3 regions of the Rhizobium sullae genome follow, and region 3 is predicted to be linked to each of the others. Evidence: riboswitches for the same ligand, from Rfam matches in the RefSeq annotation. Region 3 holds a riboswitch; each other region holds the start of a gene.
What was found. A riboswitch is a leader RNA that binds a small molecule or an ion and turns the genes downstream of it on or off. The one in region 3 is predicted to bind thiamine pyrophosphate.
Positions count from the first base shown of each region.

Region 1: another riboswitch for thiamine pyrophosphate. It lies ahead of thiB (thiamine ABC transporter substrate binding subunit); the one in region 3 lies ahead of thiM (hydroxyethylthiazole kinase).
Region 2: another riboswitch for thiamine pyrophosphate. It lies ahead of thiC (phosphomethylpyrimidine synthase ThiC); the one in region 3 lies ahead of thiM (hydroxyethylthiazole kinase).

Region 1 covers NZ_CP104143.1:3,445,447-3,455,723, reverse strand. Annotated here, with positions in the region: gene N2599_RS17295 (M48 family metalloprotease) at 1-930, opposite strand, end outside; gene N2599_RS17290 (thiamine ABC transporter ATP-binding protein) at 1,183-1,902, opposite strand; gene thiP (thiamine/thiamine pyrophosphate ABC transporter permease ThiP) at 1,889-3,526, opposite strand; gene thiB (thiamine ABC transporter substrate binding subunit) at 3,526-4,548, opposite strand; TPP riboswitch at 4,597-4,708, opposite strand; gene N2599_RS17275 (MDR family MFS transporter) at 4,764-6,302, opposite strand; gene N2599_RS17270 (MarR family winged helix-turn-helix transcriptional regulator) at 6,420-6,947, shown strand; gene N2599_RS17265 (thiamine diphosphokinase) at 6,987-7,643, shown strand; gene N2599_RS17260 (ATP-binding cassette domain-containing protein) at 7,646-9,472, shown strand; gene N2599_RS17255 (ABC transporter ATP-binding protein/permease) at 9,521-10,277, opposite strand, start outside.
Region 2 covers NZ_CP104144.1:975,051-985,327, forward strand. Annotated here, with positions in the region: gene N2599_RS25370 (ABC transporter ATP-binding protein) at 1-1,264, opposite strand, end outside; gene N2599_RS25375 (acetamidase/formamidase family protein) at 1,261-2,205, opposite strand; gene N2599_RS25380 (ABC transporter substrate-binding protein) at 2,272-3,891, opposite strand; gene N2599_RS25385 (ABC transporter permease) at 3,917-4,837, opposite strand; gene N2599_RS25390 (ABC transporter permease) at 4,837-5,685, opposite strand; gene N2599_RS25395 (ANTAR domain-containing response regulator) at 5,685-6,263, opposite strand; gene N2599_RS25400 (transporter substrate-binding protein) at 6,260-7,393, opposite strand; TPP riboswitch at 7,728-7,839, shown strand; gene thiC (phosphomethylpyrimidine synthase ThiC) at 7,932-9,758, shown strand; gene thiO (glycine oxidase ThiO) at 9,760-10,277, shown strand, end outside.
Region 3 covers NZ_CP104144.1:838,064-848,340, forward strand. Annotated here, with positions in the region: gene N2599_RS24730 (hypothetical protein) at 1-293, opposite strand, end outside; gene N2599_RS24735 (ThuA domain-containing protein) at 406-1,047, opposite strand; gene N2599_RS24740 (Gfo/Idh/MocA family protein) at 1,066-2,166, opposite strand; gene N2599_RS24745 (ROK family transcriptional regulator) at 2,201-3,400, opposite strand; gene N2599_RS24750 (ABC transporter substrate-binding protein) at 3,611-4,918, shown strand; gene N2599_RS24755 (carbohydrate ABC transporter permease) at 4,992-5,930, shown strand; gene N2599_RS24760 (carbohydrate ABC transporter permease) at 5,923-6,771, shown strand; gene thiD (bifunctional hydroxymethylpyrimidine kinase/phosphomethylpyrimidine kinase) at 6,785-7,585, opposite strand; gene thiE (thiamine phosphate synthase) at 7,582-8,217, opposite strand; gene thiM (hydroxyethylthiazole kinase) at 8,214-9,017, opposite strand; TPP riboswitch at 9,069-9,165, opposite strand; gene N2599_RS24780 (hypothetical protein) at 9,527-9,844, shown strand; gene N2599_RS24785 (L,D-transpeptidase family protein) at 10,023-10,277, shown strand, end outside.

The DNA of each region.
Region 1 (10,277 bases), on a different replicon from region 3:
GAGAAGGCCGTCGATGCCATCGAGATAGTAGCCCCTTCCCTTGTCACCGACCGTCCCTTCCTGGCCGAAGGCGCGGGCGTGATCGCGCGAAAGCTCGATACGCTGCACCGAGTTCGGGTGGCTCGAAAGGAAGTCCAGGCTTTGGTCGGCGTCAGGATCGGCAGACATGAAGCGGCTGTAGGCCGCCATCGAATCGAGGAAGCGCGTGGCGGCATAAGGGTCATAACCCGCTTCGCCAAGCATGCGCACACCAATCACGTCGGCCTGCAGTTCCTGCTGGCGGGAGAAAGCCGCAAGACGCAGCTTGCCTCGCGCGAGAGCTTGCTTACCAGCGATGTCGCTCGACAGCACCTCGGCAACCACGCGGCTTGCAATGACCTCAGCCTCTTCGCGCTTCTGCCGCTCGATGCCGTGATTGGCCGTCACGTGACCCATTTCATGCGACAGCACGGCTGCGACTTCCGAAGCATCGTTGGCGAGTGCCAGCAGGCCGCGGGTTACATAGAGATAGCCGCCCGGCAGTGCAAAAGCATTGATCGCCGGTGAATTCAAAATCGTGATGCGATAGGACTGGCTCGGATTTTCCGAAACCGCCGTCAGCGCGCCGGCAATGCGGGCAACGAGGCGTTCGGTCTTGGCATCCTTGTATTCGCCGCCGTAGCTCGCAACGATACGCGGATGTTCGCGCGCACCCATGGCGGCACGTGGATCGTTCTTTTGTACTTCATCGACGATCTGCGGATTGGCAGAGGGAGAGACGGTCGGCTGATACGATTGTTCGATGATCGACTGGCAGCCATTAAGCGCAATTGCGGCCGCAGACACCAGTAATGCGCGGCGGCTCCACCGGTATGGCACAGAAAGCACGTTACTGGAGGGCGCGGGGCGTTTCCACGTCGTCATGCTGTCCAGTCTGGCTCTCCGAGTCATCTTGCTTTTAGGCCGGTTTGCCGCATGTCTGATCCGGCCGCTTCCAACGGGGTTCAACAGTCGTCCATCCCGGTTCTCGCACTGCACAACGGGAAGACACAAGCCATTGCTGTAACTGATTTCCGCATCGGTTGCATAGCGAGACTCTGCTTAATTGTAGCGCCGTTGTATTTTAGCAAGCGTGGCATCGTTAGGGTGTCCTCTCGCTCGGATGAAATTGTGGCGAAAGTGCCAGTGCAAGCGTGAGATTCGTCAGCGGCGCAGAAATTGCCGTAGCGCAGGCATGTCCTCCCGCGCGAGATAATCGGAGAGTGGCGCGGCAAGAACGATCGCCCCTTTATCGATAAAGACACCGTAGTCGGCGATGCGACGCACCTCGTCGGGATCATGCGAAACGATGATCACCGTGTTGCCGGTCTCCATATGCAAGCCGAGCAGCAGCTCGGCCATGTCTGCGCGCAAGCCCGGATCAAGTGCGGCAAAAGGTTCATCCAGGAGCAGAACGGCGCGCTTTCGCACGAGCGCCCGCGCAAACGCTGCTCGCTGCCGCTCCCCGCCGGAAAGCGTTGCGGGCATACGCCGTTCGAAATTGGCGAGGCCGACCTTCTCGAACGCCTCAGAAATGTTTCGCCGGTCCTCGGCAGTGAGCTTCAATGTCGAATCGATCCCCAGACCGACATTGGTGAAGAGATCGAGATGGGCAAAGAGATTGTTGTCCTGGAAGACGACCGAGACTGGACGCTCCGCCGGATAGGCCGCCGTCACATCGGCGCCGCGCATCCGAATGCGGCCGACGTCAGGTCGTTCAAAGCCGGCGAGCAGATTGAGAAAAGTTGACTTTCCGGCGCCGGAAGGGCCGCTCACGGCGACGATCCGGCCGGCCGGCAGACGGCAATCGAAATGGAAAGCGTGCGTGCCGAGCTTCAAGCGCACGTCCTCCATTTCGATCCCGGCTTGATCAGCGGCCGTCATTGCCATTCTCCCGCCTTGGCTGGCCTGCGGTTCCAGCGATCGTCAGCAGTAGACAAACAACGCCGAGGATAAGCGCAAGGCCGTCGGCGTCGTTCGTCCTGTAGCTGCCCATGCGGCTATAAACGAGCCAGGGCAATGTGACAAAACCCTCGGAGCCAAAGAGCGCGACGGCGCCAAGATCGCCAAGTGAGAGCGCCATGGCGAATGACAGGGCAGTGAGCAGCGGCTTCTTCAAGCCCGGCCAGTCTATGAATCTCAATCGGGCCGCGCCCGCAATACCCAGGCTTGCGGACAGTTTCTGCGTCCGGCGCTGATGCACAACATAGGCCGGCTCCAGCACGCGCATGACAAAGGGAAGCGCCATCAGCATATTGATGAGAACGACGAGCAAGGCTGCAAAGCGCGTCGCATCGCCGAAAGGCCGCAGTGCCATGAACCATCCGGTCGCAAGCACGATCGGCGGCACGAGCAGGACCATCGACGAAGCGCTGCCCATGGCCGCAAAAAAGGATCGGTCGGTAATGCCTCGCCGCCGTTTCGATACAATTGCATGCCGGGCACGTATCATGGCCATCGAAAGGGCGACCGAGAGCAGAGCCGCGGTAAGCGAGATTGCGAAGCTTGTTCCGGCCGACTGCCAGAAGATCGGCTCCTGCAGCAGCTTTATGAGATCGGCATGCAATCCTGCCGCGATAACGGATAGAAGCGGCAAGCCGAGGAAAAGCACGGCGATCAGCAACAACAGCCTGTCGGCCAATCTGGCACCTGGGCTTTTGCCATCCAGCCGCTTGATGTCCCTGCCTGTGGTCAAGCCTTCATCTCCGGCCGGTGGAAAGAATGCCATCGCGCCCAGGATCGCCGCCGTGAGCGCGATCTGCAGGAGCGACAAGGCGATTGCGCGGCCGGGATCGAAATCGAAGCGAAGCGACTGGTAGATCGCAACTTCGATCGTGGTCGCCGCCGGGCCACCGCCGAGGGTCAGCACCAGCGTGAAGCTGGTGGCGCAGAGCATGAAGATCAATCCACCGATCCCGGGAATGAGCGGGCGGATCGCCGGCCATTCAATGAAGCGGAAAACCGAGCGGGGCCGCATGCCGAGACCGCTTGCCATCAGCCAGTATTCGGCAGGCACTCGTTCGAGACCCGCGAGGATCAGCCGGCAGGCAAGCGGCAGGTTGAAGAAGATATGGGCGAGAAGGATGCCCGTGAGCCCATAGATGCTTATCGGTTCGTCGAGCCCGACCTTCACCAGCAGAGAGTTCAACAACCCCTGCCTGCCCCATATGCCAATCAGGCCGAGTGCTCCGATCAGCACTGGCAGCCCCATTGGAACCGCCATCAGGCGGATGATCCAGATGCGGCCTATAAAATGCGGCTGGCGAGCGAGCGCGCGTGCAACCGGAATTGCTAAGGCGATGGAAAGTGCGGTTGAAAGCAGCGCTTGCAGCAGCGTGAAGCGCAGCACACGCAGAATATAAGGATCGAAAAGAATGCCGGCGATGGCCGATCCCCCGCCGGCAAAAAGCAACGAGAATGCTGCAAGGCCGACAAACAACGTGACGGCGGCGAGGCTGATCGCCCCGCCGGTCAATGCACGCTGTTGTTCAGCTGCGGTCTGCAGCATCAGTTCATGCTCATCGCTGCGAGCCACTCGTCGATCCAGGCCTTGCGGTTCCTGGCGACGTCGTCAGGGCTCATCGAGAAGGTCTTGGCCGGATTGACGAGCTTGTTAAAGGCGTCGGGGAGCGGCTCAGAGGTTGCAGAAACGGGCATCATCCAATTGTTCGTCGGGATGGTATCCTGGAAGGCGGGTGTCACCATGAATTTCAGGAAGTCGCGAGCGAGATCCTTGGTCGGAGCATTCTTCAGAAGACCTGCGACTTCGATCTGGATAAAATGGCCTTCAGAGAAAGCTGCGGCCTGATAGCGATCAGTTTTTTCGACGACCATATGGTAGGCTGGGGACGTGGTGTACGAGAGCACCATCGGTGCCTCACCCTTGGTGAACAGGCCATAGGCTTCGGACCAGCCGGGCGTGACCGTCAGGATGCGGTTCTTGAGTCTGGCCCAAGCTTCCGGCGCCTTATCGCCGTAAATGGATTTGATCCAGAGCAGCAGGCCGAGACCGGGCGTCGAGGTTCGCGGATCCTCGATGACGATCTTCTGCGCGGGATCGCCCTCGACCAGATCCTTCATGCTCTGCGGCGGGTTCTTGATCGTCTGTGTGTCGTAGATGATCGCAAAGTGGCCGTAGTCGTAGGGAACGAAGACATCGTCCACGAAGCCGCCCGGCACCTTCAGAGCGCCGGCATCGACGCCGCTTGCGTCGAACAGGCCGGTTTCCTTGGCTTCGGTGACAAGGCTCGTGTCGATGCCGAGGACGACGTCGGCTTTGGTGGAGCTCCCCTCGAGCTTCAAGCGCGAAAGCAGTGCGACGCCATCGGCAACGCTGACGAAATTGACCGTGCAGCCGCAGGTCTCCTCAAAGGCCTCCTTGACCTTAGGTCCAGGTCCCCATTCGGACGTGAAGCTTTCATAAGTATAGATGGTGAGCGTCTTTCCCGCGGCGTGCGCGGCAGACAAGCCAAGCGTCGCGGCGAAAAATGCTGCGGTCAGCGAAGAGATGATCGATGTGCGGCCGGACATGGCACGCCTCCTCCTTGAGTTTCGTTTGAACGGGAAAAGGGCGTTGCCGAATGTCACGCGTCTAATCCCTCCGCCGGTGTTAACCGGATCAGGTTCCGCGGGTTGGCTCGAAGCCTCTCAGCCGGATGTCTTCGGACACGCGGCACCCCGTTAGAGCGTCGGCAGATGTATCGTCATGAAGTCGCTGTGACAAGGGCGAAGCGGAGCTTCCGCGCCTATTCGGCAGCTTCGGCGGCCGCTGTTGCCGGACTTATCTCTTCACGCGATCGAGGGAGCTGAACCGGCCTCAGCATGAGTGCCGCTGCAAGCCCTATCAGGGCAATGGCGCAGGAGGTCATGAAGAGCGGCATGAAGGCTGCGGCATAAGCATCGGCGACAGCCAGGCGGCTTGCTTCGGGAAGGGCAGCCATCATCTTCGGCGTCAGTTGCTCGACATCGGCAACAAGGGGAATGGAGTGGCCGATTTTTGCAAGCTGCGAGCCGATAATCGCGCCATAGATCGAAATGGCGATCGAGGCGCCGCCCATTCGCGAAAGGGTCACAGAGCCGGTCGCGGCGCCGACATCACCGGCATGAGCTGCATTCTGCACGCCGATCACCGGCACCTGCTGAGCGAGACCGATGCCGATCCCATGTATCATCATGAGCGCGCCGATGAAGGCGATCGGGGTACCTGCATGAACTTGCGAGAGCGTGGCGAAGGCGACCGCACTGCACGAGAAGCTTGCAACTGCGAAGGGTTTGTAGCGTCCTGTCTTCGAAATGATCCGCCCGGCGGAAAGCGAACCGCAAACCAGCCCGCCCGTGAGAAGAATGAAGAGCAAGCCCGCCCGCGATGGCGAAAGGCCCGTGGTCGTCTGCAGAAACAGCGCAAAATAATTCACCATGCCGATCGCGATTCCACCACTCATGACGGAGATCACCAGCAAGAGGCTGAAGGTCGAATTGCGAAAGAGCGGCAGCGGCAGGATCGGCTCGGGCGCACGACGCTCCACAAAAACCCAGGCGATCGCGCAGATGGCGCCGAAGCCGATGATGCTCAGACTTAGAGGCGAAACGAGAGAGCCGAAAAGTTGGCTGCCATCGGCCGTCAACACAATGCTCGTCGTTGTCATCGCCAAAAGTGCTGCGCCGGCGTAGTCGATCTTCGGGCGGCGATGCGGCTTGCGGTAGGGTAGCATGAAGGCAAGGCCCGCGAGCACGGCAAAGCCGATGGGCACATTGATGAGAAAGATCGAACGCCAGCCGAAGAGGTCGCTCATCATGCCGCCAAGAACTGGTCCAACGGCGCTCGACGCCATAAGGACGAGGCTGGAGTAACTCTGGTAGCGGGCTCTTTCGCGCGGTTCGAAGAGATCGGCGTTGACGGCAAAGATTGAAACCATAATGCCACCACCGCCAAGTCCCTGCAGAATGCGAGCAGCAATCAGCGTATTCATCGACACGGCCAAACCGCATACGGCCGAGCCGATGGTGAATATGGCGACTGACGTCATCATCACATATTTGCGGCCAAACAGATCGCCGAGCTTGCCGTAGACCGGCATGACGGCGCTGAGCGACAGCAAATAGGCCGAGCCGATCCATCCGAAGCGCTCCAAATGACCGAACTCGCCGACGATCGTTGGAAGTGCCGTCGAGACGATCTGATTATCGAGCGTCGCCATGAACATGGCCGTCATCAGGAAAAAGAAGAGGATGAGCCGCCGCCGGTGATCCGTCACGAGCGGCGTGGGTACTGTTTGCATATCCATGAAAACATTAATCCGACTTTTACGGGTTGTTTATGTGCCTATGGCATATAAATGTCAATGGCATGCGAATGACGCAAGCATGTTCTCATTTGGCAAACGCTCTGTTATGATTCATATATGAGCAAAACCGCGTCCAAACCTGATGAATCCGACGCCACGTCTCTTGATGTGGACGGCGTTCCCCGCATTGGCCGGAGCATGACCCGCATGCGCCTGATGACCGGCCGCCGGCTGATTGGGCGGCTGGCGATCCAGAGTGTGGCGCCGGGTCTCGAGCTCTCCCATCTCGATGTTTTGGATGCGATCCGCAGGGCCCAGCCGGCCGGCGAAGTCACAGTTGGCGCGATCGCCGAGATGCTGCGCATCGACCCATCTCGCGCAAGCCGCGTGGTCGCGGATATGGTCGGACGCGACGTGCTTCGCCGCGAGGCATCGCAGGCGGACGCACGGCGCATCATCGTCGTGATGACTCCGCTTGGACAGCGGCTTCTTTCGGAAATCAAGGCGCAGAAGCTGTCGATCGTTTCCGAGATCGTGGCCGATTGGCCGAAAGAGGATGTGGATGCCTTTGCCGCGCTCTTCGAGCGTTTCATCGGCGGCTACGAAAAGGTCTTCCTGTCGCGCGACAAGGATATGCCCGGCTGACCTGCCCCTTTCCCTTGACCCCCGCTTTGCGCTATGGGCATGCCCATGAGCCAATCCATCTTCACGATCCTGCTCGGCGGCGAACTCAGCCCGACCGAACGTCTGCGTTCTGCAATCTCGGGCAGCCGCTTCATCGCGGCCGACGGCGGCATGCGGCATGCGGCAGCACTCGGCGTGGTTCCGGAGCTTTGGGTCGGGGATTTTGATTCGACGCCGCCGGATCTGGAAGGCACGTTTCCGGACGTCCCGAAACAGCCCTACCCCGCCGCCAAGGCCGCAACGGACGGCGAAATCGCCGTGGCAGAGGCAATTGCCCGCGGTGCACGGCGCCTGGTCCTTGCCGGCGCGCTCAGTGGCGAGCGCTCGGACCATGCGCTGCAGCACCTGCTCTATGCCGTCAGCCTCGCCGAAGAGGGTTTTGACATTCTGCTCACCTCCGGAACGGAGGAGGCCGTGCCGCTTCTCGCCGGTTCGATCGTGCTCGACTTGCCGAAGAACAGTTTGTTTTCGGTGTCCGGCTTCAGCGAGCTGCATGGTCTTTTCATCGAGAATGCACGCTACCCGCTCGCCGATTTTCATTTGCCCTTCGGCTCCTCGCGCACCATTTCCAACGTTGCGGAAGGCAAGGTTCGCTTCACGCTCGGCAGCGGCCGGGCGATCATCCTTGCCCGTCCCTATGATCTTTCCGGAGTCTGATTTTGGCCCCTCCCATCCTGAAACTCGATGATATCTTCCTGAACTTCGGCGGCACGCCTCTCTTGGCCGGCGCGAACCTGCAAGTCGAGTCCGGCGACAAGATCTGTCTGGTCGGCCGCAACGGTTCGGGCAAATCGACCCTTCTGAAGATCGCGGCCGGGATCGTTGAAGCGCAATCGGGCGAGGTTTTCCGCCATCCGTCCTCGACGGTGCGCTATCTGGAGCAGGCTCCGGATTTTGCGGGGTTCAAGACCGTGCAAGCTTATGCGGAAGCCGGTCTCGGACCGGGCGATGATCCTTATCGCGTGGCCTACCTTCTCTCGCATCTCGGCCTCACCGGCGAAGAGGACCCGAACAACCTCTCTGGCGGCGAAGCGCGACGGGCCGCGCTTGCCCGCGTGCTGGCGCCCGAACCGGATATTCTCCTACTTGATGAGCCGACGAACCATCTCGACCTTCCGACTATCGAATGGCTGGAAGGTGAACTTCAGAAAAGCCGGAGCGCGCTGGTCCTAATTTCCCACGACCGTCGTTTCCTCGAAAAGGTCTCGACCGCGACCGTCTGGCTCGACCGCGGCACGTCGCGGCGGCTCGACCGTGGCTTTGCGCATTTCGAAGCCTGGCGCGATCAAGTGCTTGAGGCGGAAGAGCTGGAACAACACAAACTTGGTAAGGCGATCGAGCGCGAGGAGCATTGGCTGCGTTACGGCGTGACGGCGCGGCGCAAGCGCAATATGCGCCGCCTCGGCGAACTGCAAACCATGCGCTCCCAGTATCGGGGCCACAAGGGGCCACAGGGAACTGTGCAGGCTGCCGTGTCCGACGCGCAGGAATCCGGCAAACTCGTGATCGAAGCAGAGAAGATTACCAAGACCTTCGGCCACCGTTTGATCGTGGCGCCGTTTTCGATCCGCGTCCATCGCGGCGATTGCATCGGCCTGGTCGGGCCAAACGGTGCGGGAAAGACGACGCTTCTGAAGATGCTGACGGGACAGCTCGCGCCGGATAGCGGCACGGTGAAGCTCGGCACCAACCTCGAAATTGCAACACTCGACCAGAAGCGCGACGATATCGATCCAGAGAATACGCTCGCGAACTACCTGACAGACGGGCGCGGCGAGAGCCTGCTGGTGAACGGCGAGCAGCGGCATGTGACCGGTTACATGAAGGAATTCCTCTTTCAGCCGGAACAGGCGCGCACGCCGATCAAGAACTTGTCGGGCGGCGAGCGCGCGCGGCTGATGCTGGCGCGCATCCTCTCTCGGCCGACCAACCTTTTGATCCTCGACGAACCAACCAACGATCTCGATCTCGAGACTCTCGACCTGCTGCAGGAAATCGTGGCCGGGTTCCCCGGCACCGTCATCGTCGTCAGCCACGACCGCGATTTTCTCGACCGTACGGTGACATCGACCATTGCACCCACCGTTCCCGATGCGCCCGATGGGCGCTGGATCGAGTATGCCGGCGGCTATTCCGACATGCTTGCCCAGCGCAAGGGCGCAATGGAGGAGCGAAGGAGGGCCGAAAAGGCCGCGGAAAAGCCGAGAGCTGAGCCCACGACACCTGCAGCAGACGCCTCGAAGGGCAAGGTCAAGCTCTCCTACAAGCAGAAATTCGCCCTCGAAAACCTGCCGAAGGAGATAGCCAAAGCAGAAGCTGAAATCGCAAAGCGCGAAGAAAAGATGGCAGACCCCAATCTATTCAGCAAGGATCCCGCCACCTTCAATCGGTTTGCGGCGGAGATGGAAAAGCTACGCGACAGCCTGACGACAATGGAAGAGGAATGGCTGGAGCTCGAAATGCTGCGCGAAGAGCTGGAAGGCTGATAGGAAAGTGCGCCTTACTGTTTCATGTGGCAGATGTTAACCAACTATTCAAAGGGCAGGAGCCGGTGCATGCGCTGTGCCAGTCCCGGTCTTTGGAACAGTCGGTTGCTCGATTTTTGCCGCCAGCGGGTGCAAATGCAAGGTGCGCGGATTGAACGCTTCGAGGTAAGCGTCGGATCTTCCGATATAGATCATGGTGGACCCGGACAGCATCGTTAGTACCTCAATCAGCGTTGATTGCCATTCCAGTTCAAGCCCTTCCAGCACTTCATCGAAAATGATCCAGCGCGGGCGAACGAGCAGCAGGCGGGCAAAGCCGATCGCCTTCTGCTCGTCGGAATCCAGCACCTTGTCCCAGCGGGCTCGTGTATCGAGACGTGTGACGAGGTGACCAAGGCCGGCTTTTTCAAGTGCTGTTTCAACATCTTCCTTATTGTAGGTGGTCGCCGGCTCCGGGAAGGACAGCGCTTCGCGTAGCGTGCCGCCCGGTACATAGGCTACCTGCGGAAAGAAGAGAATGTCCTTGGCAGGAGGCAGCCCTATCTTGCCGTGGCCGCAGGGCCAGAGGCCGGCGAGCGCCTGGAACAGCAGTTTGCGATTAACATTGTGATCGCCATTGATCATGACCTTCTCGCCAGCCCTGATCGTGACATCCGTCTCGCGAACGGCAAAGCCGCCGCACTCGTCGATCTCCTCGCCGAGCTTGGCTGCGATCGTGACATTCCTGAGGGTCAGCGTATCCGCGTTATCCTCGTAGGCGATCGCATTCTTCGGATTGAGCGGCTCGTCCATGCCCTGCAAGGCG
Region 2 (10,277 bases), 140 kb from region 3:
CACGATCCCGCCGCTCACTCTTGCTGCCGATGCCGTGGATAACCATCGGCTCGGCGATCGCTGCACCCACCGCCATGCGGCTGTCGAGCGATGCATAGGGGTCCTGGAAGATCATCTGCGCCGACCGCCGCACCGGCCGCATCGATCGCTGGTCGAGACCCGCGATGTTTTGGCCGTCAATCAGTACGTTGCCGGTGAAAGGAATAAGGCCGAGGACTGCCTTGCCGGTCGTCGACTTGCCGGAACCGCTTTCGCCGACAAGGCCAAGCGTTTTTCCCGGCAGAATATCGAAGGATATGTCGTTGACGACCTGAACAGGCGCCTTGCCCTTGAAAATACGGCCGACGGGGCTGCCGTAACTCACGTTCAGCCCGCGCACATTCATAACCGGCGAGCGGTCGCTGCGCTCCGGTTCGATCGTGATTGGGGTCACCCGCGGCGGGCCGTCGGTTCCGGCGAGCGCGCCGAGGCGCGGCACGGCGGCGAGCAATTGTCTCGTATAGGCTTCCTTCGGCCGACTGAAAATCGCAGGCGACGGACCCTCCTCGACGATGCGGCCGTTCTGCATAATGGCAACGCGATCCGCCATTTGCGCGACCACGCCCATGTCGTGTGTGATCAGGATGATCGAGGTGCCGAATTCTGCCTTGAGTTCCCGCATCAGCTTCAGAATCTGCGCCTGGACTGTTACGTCCAACGCAGTGGTAGGCTCATCAGCGATCAGCACCTTGGGCTGGCAGGAAAGCGCCATGGCGATCATCACGCGCTGACGCATGCCGCCGGAAAGTTCGTGTGGAAACTGCTTGATGCGTCTTGCCGGTTCGGTGATCTGCACGGCGTCGAGCATCCTCAGCACCACGGCTTCGGCATTTTCGCCACCCTGATGCTCCCGGATCGCCTCTGTCAGCTGCGCGCCAATCGACATGACTGGATTCAGTGACGTCATCGGCTCCTGAAACACCATGGCGATATCGCCGCCGCGCACACTGCGCATCGTGCGGTTGGAGAGCGCCAGAAGATCACGCTTGCCAAGCAGGATGCTACCGGAGGTGACGCGCAGCGAGGTCTTCGGCAAAAGCCCCATGACGGCAAGTGACGCCACCGATTTTCCGGAGCCGGATTCCCCTGCGATGCAAAGCGTCTCACCGCTTGTAAGATCAAAGCCGACGTCCCTAAGCACCGGCTTCAGGCCTTCGGGCGTCAGGGCATCGACGCTGAGGTTTCGAACGGAAAGAATAGGCGCCCCAATCAAAGACAAGATCACGCGAATACGATCCTCGGGAAGTAGAAGGAAACCACCCAGTTCGGCTGATCGACGATTTCGCTGATGCGAAGATCCCCGCAGACCGAGCAGAGCAGGTAGGCATCGATGGCGTTCATCCCATGTTCGGCGCTGAGCAGGTCGATCATGCGCATGACGCTTTCGCGTGCGCCCGTCATCAGGTCAGGACCGATGCCGGTCGTGACTTCATAGCCTGCCCCATCGAGATGCCGGGTAACCGGCTCGGTTGTCGTAAAGCGCGGCGTCTGGAGCCTCGCGTCCTTGACGAGTTCGATCGTCGCCTCGACGTTCATCTGGCTTTCGATCGCCGTGCCGCAGACTTCGCCGTCGCCCTGCGCGGCATGGGTGTCGCCGATCGAAAAGAGTGCGCCTTCGACCTCGACCGGAAGGTAGAGCGTCACGCCGGCCGTCAGATCGCGAATATCCATGTTGCCGCCGACTCGGCGAGGCGGCACCACCGAATGCGTGCCGGCCTCGGCCGGAGCAAGGCCGATCGTGCCGGCGAACGGCTTCAGCGGTACACGGCCGCCGGGGCCATAAAGTGCCGGCACCATGCTGTTGGCGTCATAGGACCAAACATGCAACGCCGGGTCCTTGAACTGATCGGCAAGCAGACCAAAACCCGGAATATTGGCGGTCCAGCCGACGCCCGACGGGACGAATTTGCGGAGCGTCACCTTCAGCGCATCGCCGGGCTTGGCGCTTTCGACGTAAACCGGACCGGAAACCGGGTTGATCTTGCCGAAATCGAGATTATTCAGGGTCTCGAGCGTCGCATCGTGGCCAAGCTGGCCCCCGGAGGAATCCAGGCATTCGAAGTGGATCGTCTCGCCGGGCTTGGCGATCACGGCCGGTGCGAAGTTCTTGTTCCAGCCGAAATTGTGCTGGGCGCGGTGAATGGTGTGAGTGCAGGCGATGCACATGGGGTGTCTCCCTCGCTTTATGGTCGCCTTCCCGTGGGCCGGGAAGGCGTTCGATCCGTTCAGGGTCTACTGATTGACGTAGATCGCGTCGTAGTTGATGACGCGCGTCGGATCGATGTAGATGTTGTCGCCGCCGCCCATGCGCAGCGACTTTGCAACGACGCGGCGCTCGTTGATCACCGGGACCCACGGCGCATCAGCCATGATGTCGGTGAAGATCTTGCCCCAGGCAGCGGTGCGCTCTGCGACCTTTGCCGGGTCGGACATGGAGTCGGCCGCAACCGCCCGCTTGTCGAGGTCGGCGTTGCAATACCAGGACCAGTTCCAGCCGCCCGGAACCGCGCCGGCGCAGCCGAGGATCGGGCCGTAGAAGTTCGACGGATCCGGGAAGTCGGCGATCCAGGCCATGCCGCCCGACCAGATCATCGGCGCTTCGCCTTCCGTGCCGCCGGCCGAAATGACGTTGGCCTGGGCAAGCGCGCGGATTTCGGCCTTAATGCCGACGGCTGCCAGATCCTGTTGCAGCGCCTGCGCGATGCGTGGCTGCGGGTCTGTGTTGGTCGAGTAGAGCGTGGTTTCAAAGCCGTCCGGGAAGCCTGCTTCGGACAGCAGCGCCTTTGCCTTCTCAACATCGTAGGAGTAACCGGCAAACGACTTGTCATAGCCGGGCATCAGCGGCGGCAGCGGCTGGGTGGCGGGTGTGGCGCGGCCGTTGAGGATGCGCGTGATACGCTCCTTGTTGATCGCCAAGTTGACGGCCTGGCGAACCTTGACGTTGTCGAGGGGTTTCACTTTGGTGTTCAGCGTCACATAGCCGGTATGCAGCTGTTCGCCGTCGACGATCATCTGCGGGCCCTCGGCCGAATTCTTGATTTCAAGGAACTTTGCCGGCGGAATGCCGTCGCCGGCGATATCGACCTCGCCCTTCTGAAGGCGAAGCAGAGCCACCAGCGGCTCCTGGCCGACTTCGACGGTGAAGCTGTCGATATGCGGCGTGTCCTTGACGTAATAATCCTTGTTGCGCTCGAAGATGAGCTTCTGACCGATCGTCCAATCCTTCAGGACGAAGGTGCCGGAGCCGACCGGCTTCTTGCCGAAATCACCGGCTGCTGCCTCGACCGCCTCCTTCGGCACGACCGAGGCGAAGTTGATTGCGAGAACATGCAGGAATGTGGCGTCGGGGCGGGAGAGATTGAAGACGACCGTGCCGTCGTCGGGTGCCTCGATGCCGGAAAGTGTGGCCGCCTTGCCGCCCGTCACATCTTCAAAGCCCTTGATGGCGCCAAAGAAGCCGGCGCCGGGCCCCTGCGTCTTCGGATCGACGGCCCGTTCGATGGAATATTTGACGTCGGAGGCGACGACTTCGCGGCCGTTCGAGAATTTCACGCCCTTGCGGAGCTTGAAGGTATAGGTGAGGCCATCCGGCGAAACGGCATTGCTTTCGGCGAGCGAGGGCACCAGGTTCGGCGTGCCGGGCTCATAATCCATCAGCCGGGAATAAAGGCTCTTGATCATCGACCAGTTGACCCAGTCGTAGCCGATCGCCGGGTCAAGCGTGGTGATGTCGTTCTTATAGGTGACGATGATATCGCCGCCCTGCTTGGGCGTTTCCTGCGCCATGACCGAGAGCGGAGCGAGCGCCATCATCGTTGCCGCGGTTGTGTGTTGAAGCCAGTGTTTGAACATCGTGGTTCCCCTTCTTTGGTTGCTGTCAACGTGTGCGGATGCGCGGATCGATGACCGGCGCGATGAGGTCGGCAAACAAATTGCCGATGACGATGGCGAGCGCCGAAACCAGCGTGACGCCCATGATGATCGGGATATCCACCTGCTGGATCGCCTGCCATGCGAGCTGGCCGATGCCCGGCCAGCCGTAGACGGCTTCGACGACAACCACGCCGCCCATGAACTGGCCGATGTCGATGCCGATCATGGCGATGATTGGCAGGACGGCGTTGGGAAGTGCATGGCGGAAGATGATGCGGCGGGACGAGAGCCCCTTGGCACGTGCGGTGCGGACATAATCCTGGTTGAGCACATCGATCATGGCCGAGCGCACCATGCGTGCATACCAGCCGGCGCCGAGAATACCGAGGGTGGAGGCTGGCAGTACCACATGGGCGAGCGTGCCGTAGCCGCTCATCGGAAACCAGCCAAGCATCACGGCAAAAACGTAGAGCAGGAGAAGTGCCACGACGAATTGCGGCGCTGAGGCACCGACGAAGGAGGCCATCATCACCAGCCGGTCGACGAAGCCGCCGCGGCGCACGGCTGCGATCGTGCCGAGAATCAGACCGAGCGTCACTTCGACCAGGATACCTGCGAGCATCAAGGTTAGCGTAGCGGGCAGGCGTGCGGCAATCAGCGTTAAGACCTCGGTCTTCTGCGCATAGGAGCGGCCGAGATTGCCGGAAAGCAGATTGACGAGATAGGTCCAGAACTGCACGAGCAGCGGCTGGTCGAGGCCGAGCTGGGCGCGGATATTGGCAACCGTCTGTGCCGTGGCACTTCGGCCAGCGATCATGCGGGCCGGATCGGCCGGCAATGCATAGAGCAGCAAGAAAGTGATGGCGGCAACGCCGAGGAGGATCAAAGCGGCCTGCATGAGACGGCGGAGAACGAGAAAAGCCATCAGCCTCTCCCCCGCTGCGTCGGATCGAGGATATCGCGGAGCGCATCACCGACGAGATTGAAGGAAAGGGCCGTCAAGAGAATGATCGCGCCGGGAAAGAAGACGAGCCAGGGAGCCGCCTGGAAATAGCTCTGGCTTTCGAAGATGATATTGCCCCAGGAGGGCTGCGGCGGCTGAACGCCGATGCCGAGAAAGGAAAGTGTGGCTTCGAGAAGCACGGTCGTGGCGATTCCGAGCGTTCCCCAGACGATGGCCGTCGGGATCAGGTGCGGCAGGATATGCATGAAGAGAACGCGTAGATGCCCGGCACCGAGCGAGCGTTCGGCCATGATGAAGTCGCGCTCGGCAAGGCTACGGGTTTCCGTGTAGACGATGCGCGCCACCTGCACCCAGTTGACGAGCGCGATCACCATCGCAACGATCCAGAGGCTTGGCCTCAGGAGAGCCGCGAGCATGATGGCGAGAAGCAGCGCCGGAAAGGCCGTCATCAGATCGGTGAAGCGCATCAGCACGTTACTGGCGAAGCCTCGAAGATAGCCGGCGACAATGCCGACGAAGAGACCGATTGCCACTGCGATCCCGTTTGCCACCAGACCGATGACCAGAGAGGTGCGGGCGCCGAAGAGCAGGCGCGAGAAAAGATCGCGGCCGAGCGTGTCCGTTCCGAGCAGGAATTGGCCCCCCGGTGGCAGCGGCGCTCCATCGAGCGACAGGCCGTCGAACATTTGGTCGCCGGGGTTAAAAGGAGCAAACCAGGGCGCACCGAGGGCAAGGACGATGACAAAAGCAACGACGACGAGGCCGAAGAGTGCCGATGGCTGACGCATGATGGCTTTGAGAACACGCATCACCCGGCCTCCGGCAAGGGCTCGGCACCACCGAGAATGAAGGCGGCGATCTGCTCCATCGGCAGGCGGCGGCGCATCGCACAATCGCGAAGGATCGCGTAGGCGCGTTCTTCGTCAATGGCGCGAACGCTCATCAGCTTTTCGACGGCGGCATGAACGAGCGGGCGCAGCCGCACGCGTTCTTCCAGATATCGCAGCTGCGCGGCAGCTTGCTTGCGCTCCTCGTGGATCGAGACCGCCATGACCAGAGCGGGATAGACGGCGGAGGTGGCAATCGGCTTGGCGATGATCGCGCCCGCACCCTGTTGCAGTGCCCAGGCGATGCGACCCGGCGCTTCAGAACCGAGCAGCGCGACCACGGGGCAGGGCACCGCTCCGTTCCACGGCAAGAGATCGTCCCAGCCCTGATCCGCATCGACGATCACCAGATCTGGCAATTCGGCGGCCGAAAGCGGCGCCCATTGCTGTGTCGAGCGAATACCGAGCAGGCGCAGTTGGCGCATCAACCTTTCGGTGTTGCCATCCTCGCGGTGGATGACCGCAACATGCCAGCCTGTGAAATTCGGCGTGTCTCTCATGACACCACCCGCAGTCTCGGCGCTGCCTGCCTGCTACGTCCAGTAAGATAGGGGTCGGCGGCGAGCGGCGGACGGGAGGTGACGATATCGAAGCCGTTTTCCGAATTGATGCGGCCGAGGTGAAACGGCAGCGCTGCATGGTTTGTCTCTGGATCGATCGAAAGGTTGCCAAAGACCGTCGGCCACGCATTGCCATAGAGCTCGCGGCGGACAGCTGCCGGCTCGTCGCCGCCTGCAGCGAGGATGGAATCGGTGCAGAGCCTGACGGCCGTATAGGCGCTGGCAAAGACGCCGGAAACGCGGCGCCCCGCGCCATGTTGCGCAGCAACGCGAGCCTTGAATGCGGCGTTTTCCCGCGTGCCGAGATTGTCGAAATAGGATGCGGCGCAAAGCTGGCCTATGGCGGCCCCCGCCGTGATGTCATCCAGCTCGCATTCCATCAGGTCGCAGCTGACGACCGGGCAGTTTTCGGCACTAAAGGTCGGATCGCGGTCGCCGAGCTTCTTGATTGCCTCAAGGAATGCATAGCTCGAAGGGCCGATCAGATTGTTGAGGATGAAGCTCGGACGGCGCTGCTCGATATCGGCAACGATACGGTCGACCGCGGTTTCTTCGAGTGGCAGATAGCGTTCGCCGAGAATTTCGCCGCCGGTATTGGTGATAAGCTCGCGGGCAAGCCGGTTCATCTCCCAGCCCCAGACGTAGTTTGCGCCGACGAGATAGGGGCGGGCGCCGAAGCGCGGGATCAGGTGTTCGAAGAGCGGGATCAGGTGCTGGTTTGGGCAGCCGCCGAGATAGATGACGTTCTCGTTTGCCTCGAAACCCTCATAGGGGCACATGTACCAGAGAAGTCCGTCATGTTTTTCCACAAGCGGAATGACTTCCTTGCGCGCGGCGGACGTGATCGTCCCGACGATATGGCGGCATCCGGTGCGCAACAGGTGGCGGGCACCTGCGAGATAGGCGGCAAGATCCGCATGCGGATCAAAGAAGACCGGCTTGATCATCCGCTCGGCTGCTTCTGCAAACTCCTCCATCGCAAACTCTGCGCCGGCGCGCGCATCGCGGCCCATCGATCCGTAGGGTCCGGTCGTCGAAAAGAGAATGCCGACCTTCAGCGCTTCATTCATGCGGAACCCCAAAAACCAAAAGCCCCACGACGCGGTCCCATCGGCGATGGGGCGTCATGGGGCGAAACTGCCCGGCGACTATCGAAGTCATGTGATCGCGGCCAGCAATTTGCCTAATCCGCAGGCTTGAATAAAATACGGGCAGTTCGGCTTGTCAAGGGCGCCAGACATGCAGGCTCTGCTTTTGTTGGGAGGGGATCCCATTCCATCAGGACCACCTTGAAGTCATTGACATTGGGTCTTGAACCGGTCTGGAGAAGGCCGCCGATCAAGGCGAAGGCCGAGCAGCCATTCCCTTCGTCTTGACACCAGCAACACTCGACTCTAACCTTTCCTCATTCACCAGGGGGGTCCCGGCAAGGGGCTGAGATACTGCTGACGTGCGCAGTGACCCGTTGAACCTGATCCAGTTCATACTGGCGTAGGGACGGTGCGAGCGCTTAAAAGGCTTTGGATTCACGCGTGGAATCCGGGCCGGCGTCTTTCCATCATTCCGGCTGAGGACTGGGTCTCCAATTGCAACTTGGAGCCTCAAACCATGAACATTGCCGCAAAGAACCTCACCCCGACCGTTACCACCGGCCCCCTGCCGGCATCCCGGAAGATCTACATTCCAGGAGAGATTCATCCTGACGTCCGGGTGCCGATGCGCGAAATCAGCGTCCATCCGACTTCGGGCGAACCGCCGGTCATCGTCTACGATTCCTCCGGCCCCTATACGATCGAGGGCGCTGACATCCTTATCGAGGAAGGCTTGCCTCAGCTCCGGCGCGACTGGGTGCTCGCCCGCGGCGATGTCGAGGCTTATGACGGTCGCCATGTGCGCCCGGAAGACAACGGCTTTGCTAGTGGAGAGCGGCTAACGCCCGAATTTCCAGGCCAGCGTCAGCCGCTGCGGGCCAAAGGTGGCAAGGCTGTCACGCAGCTTGCCTATGCGCGCGCTGGCATCATCACGCCGGAGATGGAATTTATCGCCATTCGCGAAAACCTCGGCCGTAAAGCGCAGGGCGAGCCCACGGTCCGCGACGGCGAAAGCTTCGGCGTCCATATCCCCGACCACGTCACACCGGAATTCGTCCGGCAGGAAGTGGCAGCGGGCAGGGCGATCATCCCTGCCAACATCAATCATCCGGAAGCCGAACCGATGATCATCGGCCGGAACTTCCTGGTTAAGATCAACGCCAATATCGGCAATTCCGCCGTCACTTCGTCGATGGCCGAAGAGGTAGAAAAGATGGTCTGGGCGGCGCGCTGGGGCGCCGATACCGTCATGGATCTTTCGACGGGGCGCAACATCCACAACATCCGCGAATGGATCATCCGTAACTCGCCGCTGCCGATCGGCACCGTGCCGCTCTACCAGGCGCTGGAGAAGGTCGAAGGCATTGCCGAGAACCTCACCTGGGAGGTCTATCGCGACACGCTGATTGAACAGGCTGAGCAGGGCGTCGACTATTTCACGATCCATGCCGGCGTACGCCTCCATTACATTCCGCTGACCGTCAACCGTGTGACCGGCATCGTCTCGCGCGGCGGGTCAATCATGGCGAAGTGGTGTCTGCATCATCACCGCGAGAGCTTCCTCTACGAGCACTTCGAAGAGATCTGCGACATCTGCCGGGCCTATGACGTCTCCTTCTCGCTCGGCGACGGCCTGCGCCCCGGTTCGATTGCCGACGCCAACGATGCGGCGCAATTCGCCGAACTCGAAACCCTTGGCGAATTGACGAAGATCGCCTGGGCGAAGGACTGCCAGGTGATGATCGAAGGGCCCGGGCACGTCCCGATGCACAAGATCAAGGAAAACATGGACAAGCAGCTTGCCGTCTGCGGTGAGGCGCCCTTCTATACGCTCGGGCCGCTGACGACCGATATCGCACCTGGCTACGATCACATCACCTCAGGTATTGGGGCTGCGATGATCGGCTGGTTCGGAACGGCGATGCTCTGCTATGTCACGCCGAAGGAGCATCTGGGTCTTCCCGATCGCAACGACGTGAAGACCGGCGTCATCACCTACAAGATCGCAGCCCACGCCGCCGATCTCGCCAAGGGACACCCGGCCGCCCGTCTGCGGGACGATGCGCTGTCGCGCGCCCGCTTCGAGTTTCGCTGGGAGGACCAGTTCAATTTGTCGCTGGACCCCGAAACAGCGCGTTCCTTCCACGACGAGACCCTGCCGAAGGAGGCCCATAAGGTCGCGCATTTCTGCTCGATGTGCGGCCCGAAATTCTGCTCCATGCGAATTTCGCATGACATCCGCGCTGAAGCGCAGAAGGAGGGGCTGGACGCGATGGCGGCAAAATACCGCGAGGGCGGCGATCTCTACATGCCGGTCGAAGCCCTTCAGCATTCGGACGACTGAGATGCGCGTGCTTGTCAAAGGGGCCGGCGTCGCCGGCCTCACCGTTGCGCACGAGCTCTGCAGCCGCGGCGCCCACGTGACAGTCGTGGATCCGAATGAAGGTCTAGATCGCGCCGCATCCTGGCTCGCCGGCGGGATGCTGGCGCCCTGGTGCGAGCGGGAAAGTGCTGGCGAGGCAGTGCTACTGCGCGGCCTCGATGCCGCCGACCGATGGGATGTGATGGTGCCGGGAGAGGTGCGACGGAACGGTACGCTCGTGGTCGCGCCAGCCCGCGATCTTGGTGAACTGGAGCGCTTTTCCGGCCGCACGACAGGTTATAAATGGCTGGATAAAGAGGCTATTGCCGGGCTGGAACCGGCCCTTGCCGGTCGCTTCAGGCAAGGCCTGTTCTTCTCCCGTGAAGTCCATCTCGATCCGCGCCGGGCGCTCACGAGGCTGCGGGAGAGGCTTGCGACGCAGGGGGTTTCGTTCCTTCGTGACCCCGGCGAGCGCGACTTCGATGATTGCGTCGATTGTAC
Region 3 (10,277 bases):
CGGCACGCTTGGCCGTAGCGGCTTGTCTTGGCCGCGGCGCCACGCTTCGGCGGCGGGCAGCGATTGATCTCGGTCGTGCCGGCGTCGCGCGGTATGATGACATCGACGCTGCCGGTCTCGACCGGATCAAGCGGAATGACGAACGCATTCGCCGGTGCGCTCTCCGGCGAAGTGCCGAGAGGAGGCGTACCGTCAATGCGTCCGGTATAGTCTGTACCCATATTGGATTGCGCCAACACGGGACCGGCGATGCCGAGAAAGACAATCGAAGTCACCGCGATCATCGTGCGCATGATCAAATTCCTTTCGAGCTGATCAACGCGGCAACAACGGCGAAGACGGCCATTTGTTCCGGGGCTGTTCGATCATTTGATCGGGAGCGCTTCGCCTTGAAATCCAGCGGGTTCAGCGTGCTGCCCAGTTGGCACCGCGGCGGAAGATCGACTTCATCTGCGGCACGCTGAATTCATTGGCCTGATGGCCGAGCGAGGAATAGAAAACGCGGCCCTTGCCGTATCTCCGCTTCCAGACGACAGGCATCACTACGCCATCGATCCAGTAGGCGTGATCGCCGGTGAACGTCGTCGTCGCCAACACCTCGTTCGACGGGTCGACATGCATATAATATTGCTCGGACGTATAGGGAAAATCGGCAATCCCCTCCATCACCGGGTCGTCCGGCCGGGTGATGTTGACCTTGTAGTCGATGATATTGCCGGGATGGGCAACCCATTGGCCGCCGATGATGAACTGATACTCGACGCATTCACGGAAGCTGTCGCCCGCACCGCCGTGATAGCCGGCGATGCCGACCCCATTTTCGATCGCAGCGGCGAGATTCTTGATCTCCTCCTTCTCGATCTTCGACATGGTGACAATCGGCACGACGAGGCTCAGATCATGCACCGACGGGTCGGCGAAGGCCTCGGTGCTGTGCTCGACATAGACCTTGAAGCCATCCTCTTCGAGCATGTCCTTGATGATGGCCGCGCATTCCTGCGGTTCGTGGCCGCTCCAGCCGCCCCAGACGATCAGTGCTTCACGCATGTTCTTTCCTCCTGAATATTACTTGCCCAACCGTCCATCGATAAGGGAGTCCGACAGCGGCGCCGGGCGCTCCGTCTCGGTGGTGATCGTCACCGTACGGCCCGTTTCGGAGGCGGTGTGAAACGCCTCCATGACTTCGAGAACGTGGAGCGCAAGGCTGCCGTTTGCCCGGTGCGGGCGGTTCGAACGGATGGCGTGCGCGAGATCAGCAACCCCGAGCGAGCGGTAGTTGCCGTCCGCGTAAGGCGCCGTCAGTTCCTGCGGCTCAAAGCTGCCGCCCTTTTTCAGGAACTGGACCTCGCCGCCGAAATGATTCGGGTCGGGAACGATCAGCGTGCCCTCCGTGCCATAAAGTTCAAGCGGCACATGCTTGTGTCCTGCAACGTCGAAACTCATGCCGATCTGCACGACAGCACCGTTGGCAAAGGCCATGATGCCGGCGACGTGGGTCGGCACGTGCACGGGAATGCGCTCGCCGTTGCGCGGCTCGCTGGTGATGACGCGCTCCTTGCGCGGCGCAGTCGCAAAACCCGCGACCTGCGCCACCGGTCCGAAGAGATTGACAAGGTCTGTGATGTAATAGGGCCCCATATCGAGCATCGGCCCGCCGCCCACCTCGTAATAGAAGGCCGGGTTCGGGTGCCATCGCTCATGGCCGGGGCACATGAAAGTGGCCGTGCCGCCAACAGGCTGGCCGATCACGCCCTGGTCGATCAGGGTTCTAGCCGTCTGGTGCCCACCGCCGAGGAAGGTATCGGGTGCTGCACCGATGCGAAGATTCTTCGATCTTGCAGCATCTGCCAGTTTTTTCCCCTCCGCGAAATTAATTCCGAGGGGTTTTTCCGAGTAGGTGTGTTTTCCTGCGTCGAGCGCTTGCAGGCCGACCGACACATGCGCCTTCGGCACCGTTAGGTTGACGATGATTTCGACCTTCGGGTCGGCAAAGAGCGCGTCGACGCTCTTTGCCGGAAGGTCGAATTCGGCGGCTTTCGCCTCTGCCAGCGATTGGTTGAGATCGGCGAGGCCGCGGATGTCGAGGATCGGGAACGAGGCCATGGCCTTGAGGTATGCGCCCGAAATATTGCCGCATCCGATGATGCCGATGCCGACTTTCTCCATGAATTCCTCCCAATCGATTTTTGAGCTTCAGCGTTCAAAGTGCCGGCCCTGTCGTGCTCCAGGGCGACTCGTAGAGTTCGTAAAGGGCAACGGCAGCCGCACCCTGCGCCCAGAAGTCGTCCGTGGAGTCGTCGAAGACGAGTTCGGTGACGCCTTTCAGCGACGGCGGGATCGCCAGCGCATAGGCATCGCGCAGACTGTTCAAAAACGGCTCGCCGAGCGCCAGGCTGGAACCAACGAGGATGACGCGCGGCGGGGCAAAGAGGGTGACGATGTTGGCGATCGTCAGCCCGACGGCCTCGCCGGCGCGGACGGCAGCACCAATCAGAACATTGTCCTCCGCCTTGATCAGCGCCCGGGCGTGGTTCATGCCGCGGCCGAGACGGATTGCTTCTGCAAAACGCCCATCGGCCTGCTGTTCGCCAAGGATCGCGCTTTCACCTGCCTGGCTCGACAGCCGCACGGTTCCCTGCGGGGCCATGCCGAGCACAAGGTCGCCGAGATTGTGGCTGAGGCCGCCAGCACCGCGGAAGAGCCGATTGCCATGCAGCACGCCGAGCCCGAGCGTCTGTTCTAGCGAAATCAGCACCATATCTTCGAGATCCCGCGCCTTGCCGAACCAATGATGGGCAAGCGTGATTGCATGCGCGTCGCTCTCGATGATGGTCGGCGTGCCAAGCCGCGCTGTCATCTCGGAGGCGAAATCGACATTCGTGTCGCGAAAGATGGGACTGCTGCGAACGTGGCCGGTGCGATGTTCGATGACGCCTGGAAGGCCGAGGCAGACGGTATCGACATCTTCCAGCGACAAGCCGGCATCGACGACGCAGCGGCGCACGCCGTCCTCCACCAGATCGGCGATGACTGTGATCGGCTGCCGGTCGATACGGATCGGCAGCGTGAGCTTCGACAGTACGTCACCGCGGAAATCGGTGACGACGAAAACGAGCCGGTTGGCGGCAATCTTCGCGCCGACCACGCGCGCGGCATCAGGGTTTAACTCGAGCATGACGCGGGGACGGCCGCGCGCCGCCTCGTTGCGTATGTCGCCTTCGTGACGCGGCAGAATGAGCCCGTCATCGAGCAGCGAGGCGGTAATTGCCGATACAGTGGTGGTCGAAAGTTCGGTGCGTTCGCTGATCTCCACGCGCGCGATCGGTCCGTGGCGGCGGATCGTGTCCAGCACGTTCAAGCGATTGATCGCGCGCATCAATTCTGGATCTGCGGTCTTCATGGAAACTAGCCGGGCAATCGCTTCGCTTCAGGGCCGACGGCCCCGAATATTTTTGACGGGATACGAATAAATAACAGACAGGTTACTGTCTCTGTCAAGCGGATTTGGCAAAAAATCGAGCCACTGGGTTGACATCGGGCAAAAGCTCCGGTGAATTAATCCGCATAGGGGAAAAATTGGTGAGGACATTGGCCCCTTGGGAGGAACATCATGACATATATGCAAAAGGGTATTGCCCTTCGCGGCAAGCGCATCGCATTTGTGGCAGCGGCTGCGGGAATCTCCGTAATGCTCGGCGCCGGGGCGGCCTCGGCAAAGACCGTGGTGAAGTGGCTGCATCTGGAGCTCGATCCGAAATTTGTGGCGAAGTGGGAAGAGATCGTCAAGAAGTACGAGGAGCAGCACGCGGACGTCGATGTCCAGATGCAGTTTTTGGAAAACGAAGCCTTCAAGGCCAAGCTGCCGACGCTTCTTCAGTCCGATGACGTTCCGGATTTTTTCTACAGCTGGGGCGGCGGCGTCCTCAAGCAGCAGTCCGAGACCGGCGCGCTCCAGGATGTGACGGCCGCACTCGACGCCGATGGCGGCAAGCTGCGCAACCAATATACTCCGGCCTCGGTCAATGGCCTTACCTTCGATGGCAAGGTCTGGGCTGTGCCTTACAAAGTCGGCCTTGTCAGCTTCTTCTATAACAAGGAGCTCTTCGCCAAGGGGGGCGTAAAGGCCGAGGACATCAAGAGCTGGGACAATTTCCTCGAGGCCGTGAAGAAGCTCAAGGATGCCGGCATTGTTCCGATTGCCGGTGGCGGCGGGGAGAAGTGGCCTATCCACTTCTACTGGAGCTATCTGGTGATGCGTGAAGGCGGACAGAAGGTCTTCGATGCAGCCAAGAAAGGCGAGGGCGAAGGCTTCCTGGATCCGGCCATCATCAAAGCTGGTGACGACCTTGCAGCCCTCGGCAAGCTCGAGCCCTTCCAGCCCGGCTATCTTGGCGTTACCTGGCCGCAGGCGCTCGGCGTCTTCGGCGATGGCAAGGCTGCCATGATCCTCGGCTTCGAAAATACCGAGGCGAACCAGCGCAAAAACGCCGGCGATGGCAAGGGCCTGGCACCGGAAAACATTGGCCGCTTTGCCTTCCCGGCTGTGGAAGGCGGGGCAGGCAAGGTCACCGACACGCTGGGCGGCCTTAACGGCTGGGTGGTCACGAAGAACGCATCCAAGGAGGCGCTCGACTTCCTCGCCTATCTGACCAATGCCGATAACGAGCGCGACATGGCCAAGGCCGCAATGCTGCTGCCAGTTGCCGTCGGCGCAGATGACGGCGTCACGAACCCGCTGCTCGCCGAATCTGCAAAACAGTTGGCGGGTTCGACCTGGCACCAGAACTACTTTGACCAGGATCTGGGCGCCGCCGTCGGTCGCGTTGTCAACGACGTCTCCGTCGAAATCGTGTCCGGCCAGATGACTTCGCAGGACGGCGCGCAGCAAATCCAGGACGCTTTCGAACTGGAGCAGTAGGCGCGCTCCTATTCCTTCCCGGCGCCTCTCAGGGGTGCCGGGATCGGACACGACGAATGCGAAGGCAGGACAGATGGCAAATATTTCCATTTCATCCGGGATTAGGACGGCAAGACCGGCCAAAAATCTTGCGCGGAACCGCAGTTCCGTTGCGCATGACCGCTGGGCAGTCCTTCTTCTCTTTCTGCCGCCAGCTTTGCTGCTTTTTACGCTCTTCGTCATCATGCCGATGGGGGAGGCGGCCTGGTACAGCCTCTACAAATGGAATGGCTACGGGACACCAACGGAATTTATCGCGCTCCGCAACTTCCAGGTCCTGTTCCGGAATGGGGCCTTCACGCAGGCGCTTGTCAACAACGGCCTCATCATCCTGATATCGATCGCCATCCAGGTCCCGCTGGCGATCTGGCTGTCAACGATGCTGGCCCATCGCATTCCGGGCGTCGTTACCTTCCGCTTGATCTTTTTTCTGCCTTACGTGCTTGCCGACGTCGCGGCCGGCCTCATCTGGCGCTTCGTCTATGACGGCGACTACGGGCTCTTTGCCGCAATCTCGAATTTCTTTGGCTTGGCGACGCCGTACGTCCTCGCCGACAAGGATCTCGCCATCTATGCGGTGCTTGCCGTTATCGTTTGGAAGTATTTCGGCTTCCATATGATGCTCTTCATCGCCGGCCTCCAATCGGTCGACAAAAGCGTGCTCGAAGCTGCCGAAATCGATGGCGCGACGGGCTGGCAGAAGTTCCGTTATGTGACGCTGCCGCTGCTTGGATCCACGCTACGCCTTTCCATCTTCTTCGCGGTCATCGGTTCGCTGCAGCTATTCGACATGATCATGCCGCTGACGGGTGGTGGGCCGTCGAACTCGACGCAGACGATGGTGACCTTCCTCTACACATACGGCGTCATGCGCATGCAGGTCGGTCTCGGCAGCGCCGTCGGCGTCGTGCTTTTTATCATCTGCATGACGCTCGCCTTCGGCTACAAAAGGATCTTCATGCGCAATGATTGATACGAGCTCCACCATGCGCATGCCGCTGCAGACGCGGGTCTATCTCTATGCGTCCTTGACGCTGATTGCCGCATTGGTTCTGATCCCGTTGCTGACGACGGCGCTCGGCGGCTTCAAGACTTTAGGCGATCTGCGCACCAATCCTTTCGGACTGCCTGCGGCATGGCAATGGTCGAACTACGCCGATATTCTCTTCGGCGAGCGATACTGGCTGCAGATCTTCAATTCGCTGGTGATTGCCGCGCTGACGGTCTCCCTCACGCTGATCGTCTCATCGATGGCAGCCTTTGCCTTCGCGCATGTCCGCTTCTTTGGCTCTTCGTTCCTGCTGAACTACTTCCTGCTTGGCCTGATGTTTCCGGCAGCAACGGCGATCCTGCCGCTCTTCATCCGGATCCGCGATCTCGGCCTGCTCGATACCTATTGGGGCGTGGTGCTGCCGCAGGTCGCCTTCGGCCTCGGCATGAGCATCCTGCTTTTCAGGAATTATTTTCGCAACCTCCCGGAAGAATTGTTCCAGGCAGCCTTTGTCGATGGCTGCGGCTATCTGCGCTTCTTCTGGTATATCTCGCTGCCGTTGTCGCGGCCGATCGTTGCGACCGTCAGCATCATCTCCTTTGTCGGCAGCTGGAACAGCTACATCCTGCCGCTGATCATGTTGAATTCGGAATCGAAATATCCGTGGCCGCTCGGAATCATGGTCTATCGCGGCGAGTTCGGCACCGAATGGCAGCTGGTGCTCGCCTTCATCACACTCACCATCCTGCCGACGGTCATCGTTTTCTTCGTCGCGCAGAAGCATATCATCGCCGGTCTGACGGCTGGCGCCGTGAAAACCTGACGGGCGCCGCGGATCACCGCCAGAGCTGATGAAAATGCTGGACCGGCCCGTGGCCCGAGCCGACGCAGAGCGTGCCGGCTGCAGCGACGGCTTGGGCTAAATAATCCTTGGCGATGGCGGCCGCGGTTTCAGGCGGCACGCCCTTTGCCAGTTCGGCGGCAAGGGCGCTTGAAAGGGTGCAGCCGGTGCCATGCGTGTTCTTCGTCGGAACGCGCGGCGCTTCGAACCAGGTGATCCCGCTTTCGCTTACAAGTACATCGGGGCTTTGCGTTCCGGCAAGATGACCGCCCTTCACGAGAACGGCAGAGGGGCCGAGTGCGCGCAGTTTTTCCGCCTGCTGTTCCATAGCGTCGCGGTTCGCTGCGGCCGGCTCTCCGAGCAGGGCGGCCGCTTCCGGCAGATTGGGCGTCAGAAGCGTTGCAAGCGGCAAAAGCCGGGTCTTGAGAATGTCGATAGCTTCAACATCGAGGAGGGCGGCACCTCCCTTGGCAATCATCACCGGATCGAGCACGATCGGGATGCGGCGATGCGGCAAAAGCGCGTTAGCGACAGCTTCGGCAATCGGCGCATTGGCGATCATGCCGATCTTTACCGCATCGACGCGGATGTCGGCGAACACCATGCGGATCTGCTCGGCCACGAAGTCAGGCGGCACGGCGTGGACGCCGGAAACACCCTGGGTGTTCTGCGCCGTCAGGGCCGTCACGACGGCCATGCCGTAGGTGCCGCGTGCCGAGAAGGTCTTCAGATCGGCCTGGATGCCCGCGCCGCCCGAAGGGTCGGACCCGGCGATGGAAAGAACGTTGCAGATCATGCCCGTGCCCTTCGGATTGCGCGAGTGATGTCGGCGGCAGCTTGCCGCGGATCGGGTGTGCCGCAGATGGCGGAAACGACCGCAAGGCCCTTGGCGCCTGCGGCAAGAACGTCCGCTGCATGCTTTGCCTTGAGACCGCCGATTGCGACCGCCGGTACGGGGCAGGCCTTCGCAAGCCTTGACAATCCATCAATGCCGATCGGAGGCTTGTGATCCGGCTTCGTCGATGTGGCAAAGACCGGTCCGATGCCGGCATAGTCGACCACCGCCCGATCGACGGTCGCTGCCAATTCCTCGGTCTCCACCGAAAGTCCGAGGATCATCGACGGTCCGATCCGTTCGCGTGCGATGCGGGTGGCCAGATCGTCCTGACCGATATGCAACCCGTCCGCATCGACCGCTATAGCCGCCTCGACGTCGTCGTTCACGATCAGGAGGGCGCCGGTTCCGGCAAGCGCGGTTTTCAGCGCACGGCCGGTCTCGATCAGGCTTGCCGTACCGGCCTGCTTATTGCGCAGTTGCACGATCGTCGTTCCGCCTGAAACGGCGGCGCGCGCCGTCGCGACCATGCCGGTTCCTGCACACAGGTCCGGGTCGAGAACGAGGTAGAGGGACAGATCGAAGCGCTTCATACCGGCGTCACCCTCGCCGCTGCATCGAGCGTCGTGCCGTCAAGCCCAGCAAGCGCGTCAAGGAAGCGCCATGAAAAGGAACCGGGGCCGTCTGCGAGCGCAGCTGCCTTTTCACCTGCGACGGCAAAGCTCGCCAGTGCCGCGACGGTGGCATCGAAAGGCTCCTCAGGCGCAATTGCGGCAAAGGCACCGACGAGGCAGGTGAGCGCGCAGCCAAGCGCCGTCACTTGGGGCATCAGCGGTGATCCGCCTGCAATGCGCACGGCGTTTGCGCCATCGGTGACGAAATCGACCGCGCCGGTGACGGCGACCACAGCGCCATATTGAATAGCGACGTCGCGTGCCGTCTCTTCCGCCTGCTCGACGGTGTCGCGGCTGTCGACGCCTTGGCCGCGGCTTTCGGCTCCGCCAAGCGCGATGATTTCCGATGCGTTGCCGCGAATGATTGTGGGATTGAGATCGATCAGCCCAGCCACTGTTTCGCGACGGAAACCGCTCGCATAATGGGCGACCGGATCGAGAACCCAAGGCTTGCCGTTTCTTGCCGCCGATCTGGCTGCATTGTGCATGCCCTTCACCCAGCTCGCCGAAAGCGTGCCGATATTGATCGTCAGCGCGCCGGCGATTGCGGCGAACTCGCCGGCCTCTTCTTCGGCATGGACCATGGCGGGCGAGGCGCCTGCGGCAAGCAGGACATTGGCGGCGATATTCATCGCGACATAATTGGTGATGCAATGAACGAGCGGCGGCGTCGCGCGCATTGCCGTGACCAGTCTTCCTGGCGAATTTTGTTTCGGCATTTTGCCCCTTTCTGGCGGGGCAGAGACGCCGGGAGCCAAGCACAATAAGACCGAAGGCTCCGAGCGACTCCCTCCGCCAGCATTATCCGGTTCAGGTTCGAAGGGTACTTCTCAGCCCGTCTCGCAACGAACGCCCCTGTCTCTCATTGTGATCTTCTTCGCAGACAAACGCCGATCTGTCACCCTGAAAAAAGTACATGGCTGGCTTGTGACCGCAACTGGCCAGAGATTGGAAGACTGCTGGCGCGTTGGCAAGCAGCGAGGTGATCGCGATGCCGCGGCCAGGCGGTACTCGGCACGCAGAGGAGAAACCAGGCAACAGAAAGATAGTCTGCGGGCTGGATGAGCAACCGCAGTTGTCCTGGACCTTGTTTGGGCTGGTTGAGTCCTGCCACCATTGGACGTTGAGAGGCTGCGATGGGAAACTCGGGCCTTCTCGTTGACCGAAAAGGCAAACTTCACCATTATGACGACGCTGAATCAGGGATGACCCCTGCAAGAACGAGCCGATGCGTCTGTTGATCAACGTCATTGTCGCGACCATGATGCTGCTGGGTTCGCTTGCCGCGCCCTGCATCGCCGCGCCAGTCGATCGCGCCCGCGCCGACCAGGTCGTCGTCGGTGTTCCTTCGACCCCCCATGGACACGATCGCGGTGACGGCCGATCTGTTTCGAGAATGCACTGTCAGCAGGACGGCATCGTCGCACAGGCTCCCGATCTCCTTTATTCGCAGCCGGACGCCATCGCGTTTGGCGTTATCGCTGCCATTGCCTTTGCGGGCGTTCTCGAAACAGTCGAGCAGCGCCCCCCGATCGCCTCGGTCTGATTTCCGTTCGCTCGAATCCAGACAAGAGGGAAGGGGCATGACTCTACGCATGTCGATATTTTCAAGCTACGGCAGTAAGTTATATACGTGTTTTAATGTTCTGCATCAAATAAACCGGGGCCGGCGATACCTCCGCGAGTTGGCGCTTGCCGTCGTCGCGGTGGCCCTGAGCGGCTGCATGCAGTCGCTCGACGGTCTCGGCGAGCCGTCGCACGACGTACCGCCGAAGCTGCTGGCCAGCATGCGCGCCAAAGGCATGAAGCCGGAAAGTCCAGTCCTCGTGCGCATCTTCAAGATGGAAAGCGAACTGGAGGTCTGGAAAGTCGACGGCAGCGGCAAATACGCGGTGCTCAAGGTCTATCCGATGTGCCGTTGGTCCGGCAAGCTTGGCCCCAAGACGAAGACCGGAGACCGACAGGCGCCCGAGGGTTTC